DNA from 3 places in the Micromonospora sp. NPDC048839 genome. Region 2 is predicted to be linked to each of the others. Evidence: riboswitches for the same ligand, from Rfam matches in the RefSeq annotation. Region 2 holds a riboswitch; each other region holds the start of a gene.
The links. A riboswitch is a leader RNA that binds a small molecule or an ion and turns the genes downstream of it on or off. The one in region 2 is predicted to bind cobalamin.

Region 1 (5,565 bases), on a different contig from region 2:
CGGACGGGCCGGGCGGCACGAACCGCCCGTCGAGCGCGCCGAGGGTGTTGGTCAGTTCGTCGGTGGTCCGGTCCAGCCGGGGCACCAGCTCGGTGGCGGCGAAGTGCAGCACGGCGGCGACGTCCGGGATCGACTGGCCGGTCACCTCGGTGACCACCGCGTCGACGGCCTCGGCGTCCCAGCCCAGCGTCTCCATGCCGAGGACCAACCGCCGGGCGAGGGCCTCGATCAGGTCGACGGCGTCGGCGGCGGTGCCGGCCGGCCCGTCCACCACGTCGGTCAGCGCCGTGGGCACCGCCAGTCGTTCGCCCGGTGCCGCGAGCAGCTCCTGCTCGTCGAGGGAGTACGCGACGGCGAGCGCCTGCCGCAGGCCGGGCAGGGAGCGGGCGCCACCCCAGATCTGCGGGGCGCGCAGCACAGCGAGGACCAGGTTGACCCGGGGCTCACCGGTGGGCGCGTCGGCGAGGATGTGCAGCCCGTCGCGGATCTGCACGTCCTTGACCTCGCAGAGGTACCCGTCGAGGTGCAGCACGAACTCGTCGAAGTCGTCCGCGTCGGGCATCGCCTCGGCGTGCAGGTCGTGGTGCAGCTCCGCCGCGCGTACGAGGTCCCAGATCTGCGCCCGCACGGTGGGCACCTTCGCCGGGTCGAGGGCCTGCACGGTGGCGTACTCGTCGAGCAGTTGCTCCAGTTTGGCCAGGTCGCCGTAGGTTTCGGCGCGGGCCATCGGCGGCACCAGGTGGTCGATGACCACGGCGTGCGCTCGGCGCTTGGCCTGGGTGCCCTCGCCGGGGTCGTTGACGATGAACGGGTAGACCAGCGGCAGGTCACCGAGGACCGCGTCGGGGGCGCAGTCGGCGGCCAGGCCGAGGCCCTTGCCGGGCAGCCACTCCAGGGTGCCGTGCTTGCCCAGGTGCACCACGGCGTCCGCGCCGAAGCCGCCGTCCGCGAGCGGGGCGGCCAGCCAGCGGTACGCGGCCAGGTAGTGGTGACTCGGCGGCAGGTCCGGGTCGTGGTAGATGGCGATCGGGTTCTCCCCGAAGCCGCGCGGCGGTTGGATCAGCAGCACCACGTTGCCGAAGCGCAGCCCGGCGAGGACGATGTCGCCGCTCTCGGTGTAGAGCTGGCCGGGCGGCTCACCCCAGTGTTCCCGCATCCGCTCGCGCAGCTCGGCGGGGACCTGGTCGAACCACCGCCGGTAGGTCTGCCCCGGTATCCGGGCCTCGGCGGCGGCCAACTGCTCCGGGGTGAGCCACTCTACGTCGTGTCCACCGGCGGCGATCAGCGCGTGGATCAGGGCGTCGCCGTCGTCGGGCACCGGCGCGTCGCCCAGGTGGTAGCCGGCCTCGGCGAGCGCGGCGAGCAGTCGGACCGCCGAGACCGGGGTGTCCAGCCCGACGGCGTTGCCGACCCGGGAGTGCTTGGTGGGGTACGAGCTGAGCACCACGGCGACCCGCTTGTCGGCGGCGGGCACGTACCGCAGCCGGGCGTGGCGCACGGCGATCCCGGCGACCCGGGCGGCCCGGTCGGCGTCGGCCGCGTAGACCGACAGCCCGTCGGCGTCGATCTGCTTGAACGAGAACGGCACACTGACGATCCGGCCGTCGAACTCGGGGATGGCCACCTGCATCGCCGCGTCCAACGGGGACAGCCCGGCGTCGCTGCCGGCCCACTGCTCGCGGGTGCTGGTCAGGCAGAGCGCCTGGATGATCGGCACGTCCAGGGCGGCCAGGGCGCCGACGTCCCAGGCGTCCTCGTCGCCGCCCCCGGAGGCGTCCGCGGCGACTGCGCCACCGGCGGCCAGCACGGTGACCAGCAGCGCGTCGCAGCGGGCGAAGAGCCCGAGCGGTCCCGCGCCGGTGGTCAGCCCTCGCAGCGAGCCGCAGAAGATCGGCAGCGGGTTGCCGCCGGCGTTGTGGACCGCGTCCGCGAGGACGTCGACGAACCCGGTGTTGCCGGCCAGCGCGTGCGCCCGGTAGAAGACGATCCCCACGGTGGGCCGCTGCGGGTCGGTCGGGTGCTCGCCGTGCACGCCGTACGCGGGGGTGGGCGCGGGTGGGGCGAACCCCTCGCCGGTGAGCAGCACCGTGTCGGAGAGGAACCGGGCCAACTGCCCGAGGTTGTCCGGCCCACCCTCGACGAGGTACGCCAGCGCCTGGGTGACGACCCCGGACGGCACTGTGGAGATGGCCATCAGCTCCGCGTCGGGCAGCGCCTCGCCGCCGAGCACGACCGTCGGCACACCGGTGGCGAGCACCGCGGCGAGGCCGTCCGGCCACGCCTGCCGACCGCCGAGCAGGCGTACGACGACGAGGTCGACCCCGTCGAGCAGGGCGGGTACCTCGTCGGCGGCGACCCGCGCGGGGTTGGCGAGCCGGTAGTCGGCGCCGCTGGCTCGGGCGGCCAGCAGGTCGGTGTCGGCGGTGGAGAGCAGCAGGATGCGCACGGCGGGCTCCGGGGAGTCACGCCCTGGCCGCTCACGGAGGCGACCTGGACGAAGCGGGTGGGTGCGGCGTCAGCCGGTACGACGGCGCGGCCGGACGCACCGACACGGGCGTCGGGGCCGGTCAGCGCCGGGCGCTCGGCTCAGCGGTGCCGGAAGCCAGTGCCCCGGAGTGCAGTGCGACGATGATCGTCGATGAATGAGACGCCGTGCGTCATCGGGTCCTCCTCGGGTGTCCACGCCCTGGGGTACATCCCGACGGCCGAAGTATCCTGGCTTCCGGATCGACGCTCTCCCCCGGCCTTCCAACCGCAGACACACGGTCGTGACTCACGAGGGGGGATCGCTCCCCGGTGACAGTGGCGGGACCGCGTCGGAATCGCACCGACTTCCTTCACTGCCGTCAGGCCGCGAATGCTGCCACACCCCTCCGCCGCCGGTCAACGCCGACCCGACGTCGCGAAGCGGGCGACATCCATCGAAAACTACCAATGGTTGCGGGCGAGGAAGCCCTGCTTCGCCGGCGTCAGGTCAATGTGCCGCGTCCTTTGCTCTGCTTCAACCCGCGCAACAATGCGACGCCTTACTGGTGCGTCGGTTGAAGCAGAGCAAAGGACGCGCGCACGTCCCCTGGCCTGCGCCTATCGTTCGCGGGACGGTGGCATCCGGCGCGGTCACCTAGGATCGGTGATCACTGGCCCAACGTCCGCGATCAATCTCGGGGGTCGATCACCATCAGCGCCGCCCGATTCCACCACCTCGCCGGTCGGGTCTGGATCTGCCCTGGCGGCTCGGACCCGGACGCGGTCCAGGCCGGCGTCGCCGTCGTCGCCGACGAGCACGGCAGTGTGATGATCGACGCTGGGCAGAGCCCCGCGCACGCCCGGGAGATCCAGGCCGCGCTGGCCGCCGCAGGCCTTCCGCAGCCGCGCTGGCTCGTCTACACCCACCACCACTGGGACCACGTCTGGGGCGCCTGCGCCTGGCCCGGAGTGGAGATCGTCGGGCACGAGACGGCCGTACCGTTGCTGCGCGCCGAGGCCGCCCGCCCGTGGAGTCACCGCTACCTGCGCGAGCAGGTACACGCCGATCCACGCCTCGGCCCGAGCTTCCGGGCCCGGGCGCTCGCGGTGGACTCCTGGGAGGATTTCGCTATCCTGCCGCCCACCCGGGTCTTCGCCGATCTGGACGAGCTGCCGGTCGGGGTTCGGCTACGCCACGTCGGCGGCGGCCACGCGACGGACTCGACGGTGGTGCTGGTGCCGGACTCGGGCGTCATGCTGCTGGGCGACTGCTTCTACCCGCCGCCGGCACACCTGCGCCGACCGGAGGACGGCATCGACCTCGACTTGGTCCGGCGACTGCTCGACGACACCTACCACTGGTACGTCTCCAGCCACGCCGAGCCGATGACACGTGAGCAGGCCCGCTCGGTCGTCGAGGCCGCCTGAGCGGACGGGCCTCAGCGGGCGTGGCGTTCCGGGTGTGCGCGGTTCCACACCCGCATCCGTTCCGGGTAGCCGGTGCGGCCCGCCTCGTACAGCGGCACCGCGTGCTTGCGGGCGATGGACCCGGCCGCGCGGGGCGTGCCGGTGCGTCGGCGGATCCACTCCCCGTCGTGGGCGATCGCCACCACCGTGGTGTCCGTCGCGGTGGTCTCCGGCTCCAGGTAGAACTCCACCCCGCGCCGGCTCGTGACGAACGCCTCCAGCGCGGCGAGGTCATCCCGGGTCGCCTCCCGGTCCAGCTTCGTCGGGGTCGCCTCGGCGCCCCGTGACCGGCGACTGAACCAGCTCATGCCCCACCCCTTCCCTCGACGCCCCTCCAGTGCAGCACCGAATCCTGGCAATACGCTGCACGGCGGATGGGAGACAGCTGACCCGACGGGGGTGGAACCCGCCACGCGTGGGCGGTGTCATGAGTGTGACCCGAACGGAGGTTTCCCCTGGACGACGACGCGCTCGTCACCCGCGCTCGCTCCGGTGACCTGGAGGCGTACGACCTCCTGGTCGCCCGGCACACCGCGTCCGCGTACCGGACGGCGGCGCTGCTCGGCGCGGGCTCGGACGCCGAGGACGTCATCCAGGAGGCGTTCGTGAAGGCGTACCGCAAGTTGTCCCGTTATCGGGGCGAGTCGTCCTTCCGGTCCTGGTTGCTCGCGATCGTCGCCAACGAGACCCGCAACCTGCACCGGTCGCGCGGCCGCCGCGACGGGCTCGTCCTGCGCGCCGCGGCGGCGGACCCGACGGCGGAGTTCGCCGAGGACGGCGCGGTGGGTGCGGTCCTCGCCGGGGAGCGCCGCGCCGCCCTGGTGCGGGCACTGCGGCAACTGCCGGTACGCGACCGCGAGGTGATCGTCTGCCGGTTCTTCCTCGACCTCAGCGAGGAGGAGACGGTGGCGGCACTGGGCTGGCCCCGGGGCACGGTGAAGTCGCGCACGTCCCGGGCACTGGCGAAGCTTCGCGGCCTGCTCGACCGGGAGGAGGTCCGGCATGGGTGACCTCGAACGGGAACTGCGGGACCTGTCCGCCTGGCTGGAAACGCCCGAGCCGCCCGACGTGCGGGCCCAGGTCCGAGGGCGGCTGCACCGGCCGGTGCGACGGTGGCGTCCGCTCGCTGCGGCGGCGCTCGCCGCCCTGCTGCTGGTGGCGGTGTTGCCGCCGACCCGTGCCGCCGTCGCCGACGCGGTCACCGGGCTGCTGCGCTTCGCCGGCGTCAGCATTGCCGTCGCGCCCGCGCCGACGGTGCCCGGCGGCGTCGCGTCGCCGCTGCCCGGGCAGCGGGTCGCCGGTCTGGACGAGGCACAACGGGCGGTACGGTTCCCGATCCGTCTGCCGGCGAAGCTGGGTCCGCCCGAGCGGGTGCTGGTCGCCGACCCCGACCCCGCGGGCACCTGCCGGGTCGCGACGCTGCTCTACGACGGCGGCGCGCTGCGCGTCGACGCGTTCGACGGTCGCCTCAACCTGTCCTTCCACAAGGAGGTCATCCCGCCGGGAGCCGACTGGGTCGAGGTCGGCGGCGACTTCGCGGTATGGGTCGAGGGCCCGCACGTGCTGTCGTACGTGGACCGTTCGGGCGTGGTCCGCAAGGAGAGCGCCCGACTTGCCGCCTCGACGCTGATC
Region 2 (5,565 bases):
CTGGACGTGCACGGCCTCCTCGAACAGCTGCCGGGAAAGGTAGAGGCGACCCTCGGGGCTGTTGACGTGCTGGTAGAGGTTGAGCACCAGGTTGTTGGCGACGATCGTGTCGCCGGTGGCGAAGAACGCCACGAGTCGGCTGACCAGGTGCCGCTCGGCCGGCGACAGCTTGTCCAGGTCGGCGAGGTCGGCGTGCAGGTCGACCTCCTCCACTGTCCAGGTGTTGCGGATGGCGTCGCGGAACCTGTCGAAGAAGTGCGGGTAGCGCATCGGGCGGAGGGTGAGGTCCATCCCGGGGTCGAGCAGCATGTGCGTGGTCCTCGTGTCGGTGGTGCTGGCGGCGGCGGTGACGGTGTCGGCGGCGGTCACTGGCAGGCCTCGCACGACTCGGGGTTCTCCAGCGAGCAGGCCAGAGCCTCCGCGTCGGCCGCCACCGGGGCGACGACCGCGACGGTGGCCTGCTGGATCCGGGTGGCGGGGCGCGAACGCAGGTAGTACGTGGACTTCAGCCCGGCCTTCCAGGCGTACAGGTACATCGAGGAGAGCTTGCCGATGGTCGGCGCGGCCAGGAACAGGTTCAGCGACTGGGACTGGTCGATGAACGGGGCGCGGGCGGCGGCCAGGTCGATCAGCGCCCGCTGCGGCAGCTCCCAGGCGGTGCGGAACAACTCCCGGACGCCGGCCGGCAGCTCCGCGATGTCCTGCACCGACCCCTCCGCCCGCTTGATCGCCGAGCGGATCCGGTCGGTCCACAGGCCGCGGGCCTTCAGCTCGCGTACCAGGGCGGTGTTGACCTGCAGGAACTCCCCCGACAGGGTCTCGCGCTTGAACAGGTTGGACACCTGCGGCTCGATGCACTCGTAGCAACCGGCGATCGAGGCGATGGTCGCGGTCGGCGCGACCGCCACGAGCAGCGAGTTGCGCAGCCCGTACGTCTCGACCCGCTGGCGCAGCGTGTCCCACCGCGCGGCCTGCGTACCCTCGACGCCCCACAGGTCGGGTTGGAGCTGGCCCCGCGCGGCCCGGGTCTGCGGGTACGCCGGGTGCGCGCCGAAGCGACGCGCCAGGTCGGCGGAGGTCTCCAGCGCGGTCAGGTACAGCTCCTCGCTGATCCGGGTGGACAGCTCCCGCGCAGCCGGCGAGTCGAACGGCAGCCGCAGCGCGAAGAACACGTCCTGAAGGCCCATCAGCCCGAGCCCGACCGGCCGCCAGCGCGGGTTGCTCGCCGCCGCCTGCTCGGTCGGGTAGTAGTTGATGTCGATGACCCGGTCGAGGAAGGTGACTGCGGTACGGACCGTGACGCGCAGCCGCTCCCAGTCGATGCCGCCCTCGGTGAGGTGCGCGGCGAGGTTCACCGAGCCGAGGTTGCACACGGCGGTCTCGGCGTCGCTGGACACCTCGATGATCTCGGTGCACAGGTTGGACAGGTGCACCACGTTGCCGTCCTCGGCGGTCTGGTTGCACAGCCGGTTCGCGGCGTCCTTGAAGGTCATCCACCCGTTGCCGGTCTGGGCGAGGGTGCGCATCATCTTGCCGTACAGCTCCCGCGCCGGGACCTGCCGCACGTGGCGACCCTGCGCCTCGGCCTGCCGGTACGCGGCGTCGAACCGCTCCCCCCACAGGTCGGGCAGCTCGGGCACCTCGTGCGGGTCGAACAGCGACCACATCTCGTCGGCCTCGACGCGGCGCATGAACTCGTCCGGGACCCAGTTGGCCAGGTTGAGGTTGTGGGTGCGCCGGGCGTCCTCGCCGGTGTTGTCCCGCAGTTGCAGGAACTCCTCGATGTCCGGGTGCCACGGCTCCAGGTAGACGCAGGCCGCGCCCTTGCGCCGGCCACCCTGGTTGACCGCGGCGACGCTCGCGTCCAGCGTGCGCAGCCACGGCACGATCCCGTTTGACTGCCCGTTCGTGCCGCGGATCAGCGCGCCGCGAGAGCGGACCCGGGAGTACGCGATGCCGATGCCGCCGGCGAACTTCGACAGGTTGGCGACCTGGGCGTACCGCTGGTAGATGGAGTCCAACTCGTCGCGCGGAGAGTCGACCAGATAGCAGGAGGACATCTGGGTGTGTCGGGTGCCGGAGTTGAACAGCGTCGGTGAGCTGGGCAGGTAGGCCAGGCTGGACATCAGTCGGTAGAAGCCGACCGCCTCGTCCGGCGTCTGGGACAACCCGCAGGCCACCCGGAGGAGCCAGTACTGCGGGGTCTCCAGCACCAGTCGGCTGGTGGGGTGGCGCAGCAGGTAGCGGTCGTACACCGTGCGCAGGCCGAAGTACTCGAATCGCCGGTCGCCGTCGGGATCGACAGCGTGGTCGAGCATCGGGGCGTGGGCGGCGACGAACGCGGCGGTGTCGGTCCCGATCAGGCCCTCGGCGTGGCCGACCCGGATCGCCGCGCTGAACGAGCTGATGCCCTGTCGACGCACCTCCTTGTCGACGTAGCCGGACAGCAGCCGGGCGGCGAGGCGCGAGTACTGCGGTTCCTCACCGATCATCTCGGCGGCGGTCTGGATGGACAGCCGGTCCAGCTCGGCCGTCGTCGCGCCGTCGTACAGGCCGCTGATCGTGCGGGTGGCGACCCGCATCGGGTCGACGTCGGCCAGGTCGTCGGCCCACCGCTCGACCGCACGGACGATCTTGTTCACGTCCACGGGTTCGGTGGTGCCGTTGCGCTTGCGAACCTGCATCGGCGTGCGCCGTACGGCCGCGTCGCCACTGACCGGGACTACCTCGGTGACTGTCACCACTCACTCCTCGCGAGTTCGAGACCTGATGGCCCCTCGTACGCGTGGAGACAGACACCGGCGGACGCCACGCCGGCACGGCGTGGGTCAGGTGGCGTCGGCCGTCCCACGCGGCCTCGGACCGCCGCCCACCCGGGTGCGGGTGCGCGGCGCGCTGGCAGGTCTTCGGACTCGTGGGCACGACCGGGCTGACCGGTCTCCTACTGGCCGTCGCTTCCCAGGCCGCTTCGTGGCCCAGTGCTCATGACGGCTGTCGTTCCCACTCACCGCTGCGGGACAGTCCCGGATTTCCACCGGATTCCCTCTTGCCTCGACCGCTCCGGATGAGCGGCCGAACCAGCTGCGCTCGACACCATATATAGGGACGCTGCGGTTGTCACACCCCACATGTCGGTCCCGGGCGTGTCGACGGCGACCTCCGTGACGGTCGTCACCGGCCACCCCGACCAAGCCGAGCCGCGCCGAGGCCCGGCGGATCGACGCCCCCGCGGCACGCGGCACACGAGCAGGTGTCGACATTCGGAAAGGTGTGATGTATTAAGTCTTTAGATGTAAGGATCCCTGCCTATACTCAGCCGTGAATGTGGCCTTCCGAAGTGGACATCCAATCTTCTGGACCACTGTTCACATCCCGCACCACCGCCCCCCTCGGGCCGGCAGCGCCGCAGCAGTCCCCGGGTCGACGGTTCCTACCAGCGCGGCGAATGTTGCCACCACCGCGCCCAGGGATTGCGGACCGCGTACGGCGATCGAGGAGACCGCACACCGACGAATCTCCAACACGAAAAAACATTGGATGTCTTCGATTCCTGGATGACCGACGTCGTTGACGCGTCGGATCGACCCTCCGTATACTCCCAGAGATCATCTGATCTTTAGCCTAACCGGGCGAGGAGCGCATGCCGCAGATCACCGCCGTCACCGTCGAGGACGTCCGCTTCCCCACCTCCCTGACCGCTGACGGCTCCGACGCCATGAACAAGGACGGCGACTACTCGGCGACCTACGTCGTCCTGCACACCGACGGCGTCGACAGCAGCGGTGCGCCACTCGCGGGCCACGGCCTGACCTTCACCATCGGCCGGGGCAACGACATCGTCGTCGCGGCAGCCGTCCACCAGGCACAGCGCCTCGTCGGCGTGGACGTCGCGACGATGGCGGCGGACATGGGCGCGGTCTACCGTCTGCTCACCAGCGACTCCCAACTGCGCTGGCTCGGCCCGGAGAAGGGTGTCGTCCATCTGTCGCTGGCCGCCGTCCTGAACGCGTCGTGGGATCTGGTCGCCCGGGTCGCCGACAAGCCGCTGTGGCGGCTGCTCGTCGACATGTCCCCCGAGCAGCTCGTCGACATCGCGGACCTGCGCTACCTGTCCGACGCGCTGACCCGGGACGAGGCGCTGGCCATCCTGCGCGCCAAGGAGAGCACGAAGGCGGCCCGCCTCGCCGAGCTCGACCGGACCGGCTACCCCGCCTACACCACCTCGGCAGGCTGGCTCGGCTACGGCGACGACAAGCTGCGCCGGCTGTGCCAGGAGGCGGTGGACACCGGCTACGGCTACGTCAAGCTGAAGGTGGGCGCCAACCTCGACGACGACATCCGCCGGTGCGGCATCGCCCGGGAGATCCTCGGCCCGGACCGCAACCTGATGATCGACGCCAACCAGGTGTGGGACGTCGGTCAGGCCGTCGAGTGGGTCAAGGCCCTGGCGCAGTTCGAGCCACTGTGGATCGAGGAGCCGACCAGCCCCGACGACATCCTGGGCCACGCCGCCGTGCGCCGCGCCGTCGCTCCGATCGGAGTCGCCACCGGCGAGCACTGCCACAACCGGGTGATGTTCAAGCAGTTGTTCCAGGCCGAGGCCATCGACTTCTGCCAACTGGACACCGGCAGGTTGGCCAGCATCAACGAGATCGTCGCCGTGCTGCTGCTCGCCGCGAAGTTCGACATCCCCGTGTGCCCCCACGCCGGCGGTGTCGGGCTGTGCGAGATGGTCCAGCACGTGTCGGTGCTCGACTACGTCGCGATCTCGGGAGATCTCACCAACCGGGTCACCGAGTTCGTCGACCACCTGCACGAGCACTTCACCGACCCGTGCATCATCCAGGACACCGGCTCGGGCAGCGGTTACGTCCTGCCCCGTCAGCCCGGTTACTCCACCCGGATGCGCCAGGAGTCGGTCGAGCTCTACCGGTTCCCCGACGGCGGCTACTGGGCGGCGACGGACCCGACTACGGTGTCATCTTCGGAGCCGTACGTGATCGCGGGTGGAACGGCCACCCCCGCCGGCCGCTAGGGGGATGTCATGTCGCGCACCGACGAGGTGGTGAACGGCATCAAACGGATGATCCTCGAAGGGCGTTTCAAGCCCGGGGACCGGCTGCCCATCGAGAAGGACCTCGCCGAGTCGCTCGGCGTCTCCCGGGGCTCGCTGCGCGAGGGGATGTCGGCTCTGTCGATCCTCGGCATCGTCAACATCCGCCAGGGGGACGGCACCTACGTCACCAACCTCGACGCGCCGCAGCTGCTGGCCCCGATGGGCTTCGTGGTCGACTTCCAGGGCCAGGGCGACCCACGGCACGTGCACATCGTCCGGCGGCTGTTGGAGTGCGAGGCCGCTCGCCTGGCGGCGACCAGGATCACCGACGAGGCCCTCGCCCAGGCGGGCGAACTGCTCGACGAGGCGGCGCGGATCGCCGGTCGGTCGCCGCAGGAGCACGAACGGATCATGGAGATCGACATCGCGTTCCACCGGATCATCGCGGTGCACGCCGACAATCCGGTGCTCGTCGGCCTCATCGAGGCGTTCGCCGGGCGTACCCTGCG
Region 3 (5,565 bases), on a different contig from region 2:
TCGGCACCAAGCAAGATGTCGGCAACAATGGCAAGGCTTTCGTCCGGAGTCCGAATGCTGGCACCCAGATCGCGGTGGTCGAGGCATCCGCAGCAGCGACCTTTAGCATGTGTTCGGCAAATACCGACTATGTCCCGAATGGTGCCATACCGATCAAAGAGTTGAGGGTGGGTGCGCGTTATTGTGTGCTCACCGACGCCGGCAGGAGAAGTCTCCTAACTGTCAAGCGGCTGCGTCCTGACGGCGGCCGCACTGCGGTCCACCTGGACGTTCGCACCTGGGCCGAGAAGCGTCCCAGCGAGGAGACCAACTATTGGCCCTGGGTGATTGCCGGCGCCATCATCTTGATGCTGGTTTCGGGGGGAGCTAAGAGCGCCGCAGGCAAGAATGACGACGAGGAGGTCGCCGGGAGCGGGAGAGCCTGAGGTGCCAACTGCGGGATACTGCGAATGATCCGCATCCAGGCACCTCCTCTGAAGTAAAGGGCCGACCCGCTGGGATTCTTGCTGTCGCGTACCACGATGCGTATTCAAGGACTCCGGGGATGACCTCTGGCTGGTGCCATGGAACTCTGACGCGTCACGTCACCTTCGAGGTCCAGGTACTGAAGGATCCAGTCCGGCAGGGCGTTGCGGTAAGCGCATCCGGGTCAGCGGTCTTCGTCGCCTTCGGTTGGGCGTGGTGGGCGGTTGTGCTTGGCCCAGTCGTCTACCTCGTCCGCATCCCAGATGGTCGTGCCGATCAGGCGGGCCATTGGCTCAGGGAAGCCGGGTCGGCGGGTGATCTGCAGTACCCGCTGCCGCGACACGTTGAACAGGGCGGCCAACTCGCCAGGCCCGTACAAGCGTGGTCGCTTCACGGTCTGAAACTAAGCGCAACTTACACTTGACTATCGTAACTTGCAGATTGACAAGACCCCGCCGAATGGTGTGTGGTGGAGTGGTCACGCCAGGCGACGGCGGGACAACTCGCCGGGAGGTCGGGTGCCGAAGCATGTGCCGTACGACGATTACCTGCTGGCGGTGGCGCTGACCTTTGCCCGGCGCCACCGGCCGGTCTGGTCGTGGCGGCGATGGCGGCGGACCTGCCGATGTGGGGCGGACCTGCCCTGCCGAGCTAGACACCGCATCCCGATCCGGCGCGGCCACTGGCCAGGGGAGGAGCAGGAATGATCGAGGATCACCTCGGGCGGCTCCTGTCCGTGGACTTGCCCGGCGTTGACGGCTTCTGTGCGGGCTATAGCTGGTGGCGGGCGTGGTTGTCCCCGTACCCCTGTTGTCAGGCGGAATGGGCCGCCCGCTGGCACGCCCGGTCCGCCGCCGGCCTCTCCCTGAACAGGGTGCAGTGACCACCCATGGCCCGGTCCTTCCGGTGTGGACCTGCGGCGGCTGTGACGCCCCTTGGCCCTGTCGGACCCGGCGTACCGAGCTGCGTGCCGAGTTCGACGGCGCGGCGGTGTCGTTGGGTCTCTACATGGCGTCCTACCTGGTCTGGGCCGCGGAGGACCTGACCTGGGTGTCCGCCGGGCTGCTGCACCGGCGCTTCCTGGGCTGGGTCCGGTGAGGTTATCCGGTGCGGCGGCGAGCGCAGGAAGCCGGCTCGATAACTTAATGCTGAGTAGTTGTGGGCGACCCGGTCTGACTACTCAGTATTAAGTGATCATGCCGATGGCGGTGGTGGCGGAGCCTGGCTACCGGCTCGCGCGTTCGCGCGCCCGGGGCTGCAGTCACCTGGTTACTCGGACCAACGATCGTGGTGGATCACCGACGACAGGGGACGTCGCTGACGCCACCCGTGCCGCTCCAGGTCCGGCGTCTGCTCCAGGTGGGTGACCGGGCCGAGGCAGAGCCACGCCACCGGGCGGACGGTGGCCGGGATACCGAGCAGGTCGCGCAGGAACGGCTCCCGGTAGAACGAGACCCAGCCGACCCCGAGCTGCTCGGCGGTTGCGGCCAGCCACAGGTTCTGGATCGCCAGACAGACCGAGTAGAGGCCGGCGTCGGCGATCGCGTGTCGACCGAGCACGGCCGGCCCACCCCGCTCCGGGTCGTACGTGACCACGACCGACAACGTCGACTCTCGTACGCCATCGATCTTTATTCGGGCGAAGCGTTCCGCCGCCGCACCGTCGAGAGTGGCCGCGAAGGTGTCCCGCTCCTGCTCCACGTGTCGGTGGAACTCCTGCCGCAGCTCAGGATCGCGGACCAGGATGAAGTCCCAGGGCTGGGAGAGGCCGACGCTCGGTGCGGCGTGCGCCGCCGTGAGGATCCGATCCAATGTCTCGGCGGGGATCGGCGCCCCGGTGAATTGGGCACGTACGTCCCGGCGGCGGTGGATGGTCTCGTAGAGTCCGTTGTTCAAGGCAGGCTCCCGCTGCGCTCGCGCCCCTGACGGGGCGATGACGCGAGGCCGGTCTTCGGACTCCCGGATCTCCGCTGGTCACCCGCCTTCCCAGCCCCTCAGGGCCAGTGGCTGCGTCTGGTACGCGTGGGTGGCAGCTCCCCGGTCACCGCGGCGGGCCCGTGCCGGACTCACACCGGCTTCCCGATTCTCCCCACTCGCGCGGGGCACCTCGCAACGTTTGTGCCACCGAGCAGCATAGCTACTGGCTCGCGCGCTCGGCCGCGCGCACGGCGTTGCGGAACAGCATCGCGACGGTGGTCGGACCGACCCCGCCGACCCGGGGCGTGATGGCGCCGGCGACCTCGGCGCACGCTTCGTCCACGTCCGGTAGGAGGCGCCGCCCTTCGTAGCGGACGCCGGCGCCGATGACGACGGCGCCGGGCTTGACGTGCTCGGGCCGCACGATCCGGGGTACGCCGGCGGCGGCGACGAGGATGTCGGCGCGGCGGGTGTAGCGGTCCCAGTCGGGCACGCCGGTGTGGACGACGGTGACGGCTGCGTTGGCGGTCGGGCGCTTCTGGGCGAGCAGCATCGCCAGGGGGCGGCCAAGGGTGGCGCCGCGGCCGAGGATGACGACCTCACGTCCGGCGACGGGGATCTGGTGGTACGCCAGGAGGGCTTCGATGCCGGCGGGGGTGCAGGGCAGCGGGCCGGGCAGGCCGACGGCGAGACGCCCCATGTTCAGCGGGTGCATGCCGTCGACGTCCTTGTCCGGGTCGATCGTCAGCAGCGCCGCGTCGTAGTCCAGATGCCCCGGTACGGGGTACTGCACGAGCAGTCCGTGCACGGCGGGATCGGTGTTGAAGCGGGCAATGGCCTGGTGCAGTTCGGCCTGGGTGGCGGTGGCGGGCAGATGCACGTGCGGGGAGGCGAACCCGAGCGCGGCGGCCTGGCGCTGCTTGATGGCGATGTAACCGGCGCTGGCGTCGTCGTCGCCGACGAGGATGGTGGCGAGGCTCGGGGTGATCCCGCGGCTGCGGAGTGCTGCGGCAGCGGCGGCGGTCTCGGCCAGGACGGCTTCGGCGACGGGTGCGCCCGGCAGGAGCCGAGCCGTGCCAGACGGGGTGTGGTGCTGCGCGGATCCACTGGTCGTGGTCATGACGGATTCTCCACGCAGGCGCCCAGGCGGTCGACGCCCGCGAGAGGCTCCCCGATGGTTTCACCATCCCCGTGCCGCCAGTCGCCGGTGCTTCGATCATGCCGCATCACCAGGGCGACTGCCCAACTGACCGGTCGTGCCGCCTGCGGCCGGGGGGTTTGGTAACACCCGCGGTCCGGCTTACGAAGAAGGGGTGTGACGGTTACGAGAGGGGACGGCCTGTGAGTGAGCCCAGCGAAGTGGGGGGTGACCTCGCCGGCATCGGGGCCGATCCGGTGGCCTTCGAGGTCTTCTACCGGCGGCACGTGGAGGCGGTGGGCCGGTTCGTGGCGCGTCGGGTCGACGACCCGCACCTCGCCGCCGACCTGACCGCCGACGTGTTCCTGGCGGTGATCGAGTCGGCGGACGGCTACCGGCCGGACCGGGGCAGCCAGGTCGGCTGGCTGTACGGGGTGGCCCGCAACGTCATCGGCGACGAGCGGCGTCGGGCTGCCCAACGGCTGCGGGTGACCGGCCGACTGGCCGGACGACGGGACCTGGGCCCCGATGACATCGCCCGCATCGAGGAGCGGATCGACGCCGAGTCGGCGGCCCGCCGCACCTGTCGAGCGTTGAGCGAGCTGCCCGAGGGCACCCGAACGCTCGTCGAACTCGTCGCCGTGGACGGCCTCAGTGTCGCGGAGGCGGCGACCGTGCTCGGGATGTCACCGGTCGCTGCTCGGGTCCGCCTGCATCGTGCCCGTCGCGTCGTTCGCGCCGTGCTCGCCCAACCGGCCACCACCCTCGCCTGACAAGACGGAGCTGACGCCATGAACAAGATCGAACAGTCGACCGAGGGTTTCGAGGAGCAACTCCTCAGAGATCTGACCGCCCACGTCGCCCGACGGGCCGAGGTGGCTTCGACGGGCCGTTCCGCCGGACGTTACACCCGGTTCCTGCGCGGTTGGCGACTCGCCGGAGCGTTCGGGCTGGCCGTCGTCCTGACCGCCGGTGGGCTGGCCGTCCAGACCATGCGGGTGGGCGACAAGCCGCCGCCCACGGCAACCGCGTCGGAGATCCTCCGGATGGCGGCGGACGCCGCCCGGCAGCAGCCCGAGCTGACCGCGCGACCCGACCAGTACGTCTTCACGGAATCCCTCGCGATAGTCAGGGACATGCCGGCCAGCGGCCCGTACCGGACCATCCGGAGCGAACTGTGGCAGTCGGCCGGCGGAGTCGCGTACACGCAGGGACGCTATCGACCGGAGACCGATCCGAACGGGTGGAGCGAGCTGACGGAGCTCCGCCTCGGTGATCCCGGGGATCCCGACAAGGAGCTCGACGCCTTCCAGTCGCCGGCGTACCACGGCGACCTGCCCACCGATCCGGACGAGCTGCTTCGATATCTCCGGGACCACCCGGTCGACCTGCATCTCCCCGAAGGAGCCGACGAGGAGGCCGTCTACGGGGACGAGAGCATGGTGTACACCACCGCGCGGATGATGCTCCAGGGCTACGTGCCGCCCCGAACGCTGGCGGCGCTGTTCGAGTTGTTGGCACGGGAGCCCGGGGCGGTCGTCATCTCGGGCGACGTGGTGGACGCCGCCGGTCGCCATGGGGTGGCGATTCGGATGCCCGGCGTGATCGGTGGGCACGATGACGTCCTCTTCGACCGGGACACCCACGTCTACCTCGGCCGCCGAGGGTCGGTGGTGCGCGACGGCAAGGAGTCCGTGCACGCGGCCGTCGCGCTCCTCCGCATCGCCATCGTCGACCGGCCGGGTCAGCAGCCCTGAGCAGCACCCGGCGACGGCGGTTCAGGGCTGGGCGAACAGCGGTCCGTAGTTCGAGCGGAACATCTGCTCACCCAGGCGGCGCATCACCAGGTCGCGGAGCGCGGGCGGGAGCCCGGTGGCCCTGTCGCGGCGGTGGGTCTGGTTGAGCACCCAGTCGGTACGCGGGCGTCGCCGCGCCTCGTACCCGCGCAGGGCTTCGGCGATGGACCCGGCGGCGGCCAGCGACGCGGCGAGCACGACGGCGTCCTCCAGGGCCATCGCCGCGCCCTGGGCCATGTTCGGCGAGGT

Region 1: linked by a shared signal. The riboswitch ahead of cobN (cobaltochelatase subunit CobN) and the one ahead of AB0C25_RS10935 (ribonucleoside-diphosphate reductase subunit alpha) in region 2 are both predicted to bind cobalamin.
Region 3: linked by a shared signal. The riboswitch ahead of bluB (5,6-dimethylbenzimidazole synthase) and the one ahead of AB0C25_RS10935 (ribonucleoside-diphosphate reductase subunit alpha) in region 2 are both predicted to bind cobalamin.

Annotation. Positions count from the first base shown of each region.
Region 1 is NZ_JBEZGL010000005.1:36,762-42,326, forward strand. Features, by position in the region: gene cobN (cobaltochelatase subunit CobN) at 1-2,446, opposite strand, end outside; cobalamin riboswitch at 2,709-2,838, opposite strand; gene AB0C25_RS11405 (MBL fold metallo-hydrolase) at 3,220-3,894, shown strand; gene AB0C25_RS11410 (hypothetical protein) at 3,906-4,241, opposite strand; gene AB0C25_RS11415 (RNA polymerase sigma factor) at 4,449-4,943, shown strand; gene AB0C25_RS11420 (hypothetical protein) at 4,936-5,565, shown strand, end outside.
Region 2 is NZ_JBEZGL010000004.1:508,149-513,713, reverse strand. Features, by position in the region: gene AB0C25_RS10940 (ribonucleotide-diphosphate reductase subunit beta) at 1-309, opposite strand, end outside; gene AB0C25_RS10935 (ribonucleoside-diphosphate reductase subunit alpha) at 366-2,684, opposite strand; cobalamin riboswitch at 2,880-3,097, opposite strand; gene AB0C25_RS10930 (enolase C-terminal domain-like protein) at 3,641-5,035, shown strand; gene AB0C25_RS10925 (FadR/GntR family transcriptional regulator) at 5,045-5,565, shown strand, end outside.
Region 3 is NZ_JBEZGL010000035.1:12,914-18,478, reverse strand. Features, by position in the region: gene AB0C25_RS35760 (hypothetical protein) at 1-425, shown strand, start outside; gene AB0C25_RS35755 (DNA-binding protein) at 650-859, opposite strand; gene AB0C25_RS35750 (hypothetical protein) at 1,345-1,563, shown strand; gene bluB (5,6-dimethylbenzimidazole synthase) at 1,735-2,361, opposite strand; cobalamin riboswitch at 2,390-2,590, opposite strand; gene AB0C25_RS35740 (bifunctional 5,10-methylenetetrahydrofolate dehydrogenase/5,10-methenyltetrahydrofolate cyclohydrolase) at 2,603-3,502, opposite strand; gene AB0C25_RS35735 (sigma-70 family RNA polymerase sigma factor) at 3,724-4,293, shown strand; gene AB0C25_RS35730 (CU044_5270 family protein) at 4,312-5,277, shown strand; gene AB0C25_RS35725 (FAD-dependent monooxygenase) at 5,299-5,565, opposite strand, start outside.